2 regions of the Blautia wexlerae DSM 19850 genome follow, and region 2 is predicted to be linked to the other one. Evidence: riboswitches for the same ligand, from Rfam matches in the RefSeq annotation. Region 2 holds a riboswitch; the other holds the start of a gene.

Region 1 (2,206 bases), 1.8 Mb from region 2:
TACAACCCATGGCATATATTTTTCTTGCGGCAGCCTCCATATCTGAAACTGTGGAAATCTGCATATCCGCTATTTTCCCTGCCTCTGGAATATTCGGAGTAAGTACATCGGCAAGTGGAATTATTGTGTCTATCAAGGTGGAAACCGCCGTAGGATTCATCAATGGGCAGCCATTTTTGGCATACATAACCGGGTCGATTACAACATTTTGGGGCTTATATTGTAATAGTTTCTTTGCCACCGCTTTCATACATTCTGGTGTAGAAAGCATACCGATTTTTACTGCGTCCACTTCAATATCTTCAAATACGGCGTCAATCTGTTTTTCAATCATATCCGGGGTAATATCTTGGATGTCGATAACGCGGCTGGTGTTCTCTGCAACAACAGAAACAATAACACTCATTCCAAATACGCCGTGAGCAGAAAAAGTTTTCAAATCAGCCTGAATACCTGCACCTCCGCTGCAATCTGATCCGGCAATGGACAATACTTTTTTCATTTTGCATTTTCCTCCATTCTCTCGTTCCGATAGGCCATCTTCCAAAAAGCAAGCTCTAACAAACTTGCTTTTTCAAAAATATCAGCCAGATACTTTTTATTTGCTTCTGATAACCCAGCACATTTATGCTCTGCAAAAGCAGACCATTCTTTGCAACTTTCTGCATATTGTTCATCGGCATAATCTTTGATAAAGTCCCAATATCTTGATTCTCTGCTTATGGGGACAGACGCCAGTTTGCGGAATATATAGCTGTAACTCAACATACAGGGAAGAACCGCCATTAAAATTTCTTCATTCTTTCCATGTGACGCAATCTCAAACATGAAATCAATGTAATTTTGATTTTCAGGCAAAGGGGCGATCAGTTCAATATCATCATCTGTTATGCAAAATTGCTTTAGATAATCCAGCCGCACTTCCGATTCCGTATCATTTACAAAGTTCAGCATGGAGTAGTAAAGCTGAATTTCTCTTAATGTAGCAGCATGAAAAATTGCCTTTCCGTATATGCGGGCATAGTTTTTCAGATAGATACTATCCTGAATCATATATCTCTTGAATTTTTCAAGAGGTAGCTTTCCGGTTTGCACTTCCTGCACAAATGGGGTAGCTGCACATTCTTCCCAAATGGGGATGTTGTGGGTTAAGATGTCTTTCATAAATGCCATGTTTGTTCCTCCTAAAATAAAAAATAGAGCCTCTAAAACAATTAGAAGCTCTTTCAGACGCAATACGAGCGTAAGAAATTGCTTCCCTACGCCGGTATTAGCCGACAGGTCCAGAGGTCAGGTCTTACCTTTTTCAACTTGTTCAGTTCCCTCGCAAACACATATCATATCTTATTCAATTAAAAAGGACATTCCCAAAACAGAGAATGTCCAAAAAATACGAATCTGTATTCTTTAGCTCCCTGCGTTGGTATTAGCCAACAGGTTCAAAGGGTCAGGTTTTAACCTTCTCAACTACAAGGTAGTCCCCCTGCTAAAAAATATTCTACTAAAAGTTATTACAAAAGTCAACCATACAATCTACTTTGAATAGACTTTCAATTTGCTTTGTCGCAATGTATTCACATATACTTTTATAATATAGTCACAGAATTGTGACCAGCATGATTGCGGCTCTTTTGTTATCCGTTTACTTTCAAAACTGTAAGTGTAATTGAATCCTTCTCTTGTTATAATTTAAGTGTATTCCAAAACTAATACATGTGACAGGCAGAAAGGAGCGATTTCAATGGAACACATTTTAAATTTAGAACAGGTAAAAAAATACTATGGGAGTAATACCGGAAACATCACAAAAGCGGTAGACGGCATTTCTATGTATGTAGATAAAGGTGAATTTGTAGCGATCATGGGCGCAAGCGGATCTGGAAAAACAACTCTTCTAAACTGTATCTCAACAATTGATACCGTAACCAGCGGGCACATTACAGTTAATAATCAGGATATTACAAAAATCAAGAATAAGGATTTTGCTGATTTCAGGCGTGAAAATCTGGGATTTATTTTTCAGGATTTCAACCTTTTAGATACCTTGACGATTGAAGAAAACATATCTTTGTCATTGATTATTAACAAACAGGATCCTGCTGGTATTAGGAAAAGAGTTCATGCCATTGCGGACAAATTGGGGATTCGAGAGATTTTATCAAAATTCCCGTATGAAGTTTCCGGTGGGCAAAAACAGCGTTGTGCT
Region 2 (2,206 bases):
ATTTTCTGATGATCGGAGCCAATCTGGGAAGCAGGAGCATTACGGCAGTTTATTCTAATATCGGCATTATTCGTTTGCCGGAGGAGTACAAAGAATATATTCAGCATTTTGGGATTTTTGCAAGTACCAATTCTCTGCAGATGTGTTCCTGTTCTTATGGGGATGAGATGGTACTGGGATTTACTTCCAAGATACCGGATGACAGTATCCAGAGGAATTTCCAGCGGATGCTTGGCGAGGAGAATGTTTCCCACAGAGAATTAAAGAATGAATTTCCGGGATATGGAGAAAAGCACAGGCTTGAAAAAAAAGAAAATCAGAAGGTTATCCAGACTTTCAGCTTCCTGTGTCTGGCAATTGCGGTAATCTGCGGAATGATCAATTTTATGATGGCAGGTGTACTGAACTGGTTCTGGTTTGCAGGAGCAGGATGTGCCTGTGCATGGCTGGTTGTTATGGTAGCATATTATAAACGCAGGAATATTCTGAAGAATGAAATGTGGCAGCTTTTGCTCATATCAGTAATCGCAATCCTATGGGACCGGTTTACCGGATGGAAAGGCTGGTCTGTGGATTTTGTGATTCCTTTCGGGATATTGGCAGTTCAGTTTTCTGTTCCTGTGATCGCAAAAATAAACCGTCTGGAAAGGGAAGAATATCTGTTTTATCTTGTACAGGCCGGAATTGCAGGACTGATTCCGATGATATTGGTTTGGACTGGAATCGTGCAGTTTGCCGTACCTTCAGTAATCTGTGCCGGAATCAGTTTTCTGACATTGGCTGCACTGTTTATCTTCTGCAAGAAGGATACGATGCGGGAGTTTCATAAGAAACTGAGGATGTAGAAATATGGTCTTGACACACATGGGATAAAAGATTATACTTTACCCATGTAAAGAAAGGGGAGCTTGTGAGCGCAGGCTGAGAGGAAGTCATCAACTTCGACCCATATACCTGATTTGGATAATGCCAACGTAGGAACCCATAAGATATGATTTTAAAGGGAGATGACTGGCATCTCCTTTTATTTATCTCATGCATTTGAAGAAATTCAGCTGTCCGGTAATCAATCTGTAATAAGCGAGAGAAAGCCGGGGGCTTACAGGGAAATTTACATTATAACAGATGAATATTGGGAAAGATGAGAGTGAACAGAGTTCATGAAGGGGTGCACCACCGCGGGTGTATTCTTTTGTGGACTCTTTTTTATGTTGTAGAGGCCGGACCTTCTTTTCCCGGAAAGGAGAAAGTATGCTTATTACTGTTAATGGAAAAACAAAAGAATTGCAGAATACTCTTACAATAGGGCAATATCTGGAGGAAAACAGCTATGTGCCCAGCCAGATCGCAGTAGAATTAAATGAAAGAATTCTGTCAAAAGCTGAGTACAGCACTACTGTTTTACATGAAAACGACATACTGGAAATAGTCAGCTTCATGGGAGGTGGAAGATAAACAGGAATATCCTGATATCACATTATAATATACGAAAGAAGGACTTAAATTATGAGTACAAATAATGAAGACAAACTGATTCTGGGAGGTCATGAATTTACTTCCCGTTTTATTCTGGGATCCGGAAAATTTTCTCTGGATCTGGTGAAAGCATGTATTGAAAAGGCAGATGCGCAGATCATCACTCTGGCTCTGCGTCGTGCCAATGAAGGTGGACTGGCAAATATTCTGGACTATATTCCGAAAAATGTTACTCTTCTTCCCAATACTTCAGGTGCCAGAAATGCAGAAGAAGCAGTTCGTATTGCCAGGCTTTCCAGAGAAATCGGATGCGGTGATTTCGTAAAGATCGAAGTGATCCATGATTCAAAATATCTGCTTCCGGATAACTATGAAACTGTTAAAGCTACAGAAATTCTTGCAAAAGAAGGATTTGTAGTAATGCCTTATATGTACCCGGATCTGAATGCAGCCAGAGATCTGGTAAATGCCGGAGCTGCCTGCATCATGCCGCTGGGTTCTCCGATCGGCTCTAATAAAGGTCTGTGCACCAAGGAATTTATCCAGATTTTGATTGACGAAATTGAGCTCCCGATCATTGTAGATGCAGGAATCGGACGTCCTTCTCAGGCGTGTGAAGCCATGGAGATGGGGGCATCTGCAGTTATGGCAAATACTGCGATTGCCACAGCAGGTGATGTGCAGATAATGGCTGAAGCATTTAAAAAAGCTATTGAAGCAGGACGAAGTG

The links. A riboswitch is a leader RNA that binds a small molecule or an ion and turns the genes downstream of it on or off. The one in region 2 is predicted to bind thiamine pyrophosphate.
Region 1: it holds a riboswitch for thiamine pyrophosphate, as region 2 does, so the genes downstream of both, NQ550_RS09770 (TenA family protein) here and thiS (sulfur carrier protein ThiS) in region 2, are expected to answer to the same signal.

The regions. Positions count from the first base shown of each region.
Region 1 covers NZ_CP102267.1:2,103,271-2,105,476, reverse strand. Annotated here, with positions in the region: gene thiD (bifunctional hydroxymethylpyrimidine kinase/phosphomethylpyrimidine kinase) at 1-502, opposite strand, end outside; gene NQ550_RS09770 (TenA family protein) at 499-1,173, opposite strand; TPP riboswitch at 1,396-1,495, opposite strand; gene NQ550_RS09765 (ABC transporter ATP-binding protein) at 1,742-2,206, shown strand, end outside.
Region 2 covers NZ_CP102267.1:263,504-265,709, forward strand. Annotated here, with positions in the region: gene NQ550_RS01125 (DUF6320 domain-containing protein) at 1-845, shown strand, start outside; TPP riboswitch at 891-998, shown strand; gene thiS (sulfur carrier protein ThiS) at 1,252-1,455, shown strand; gene NQ550_RS01135 (thiazole synthase) at 1,507-2,206, shown strand, end outside.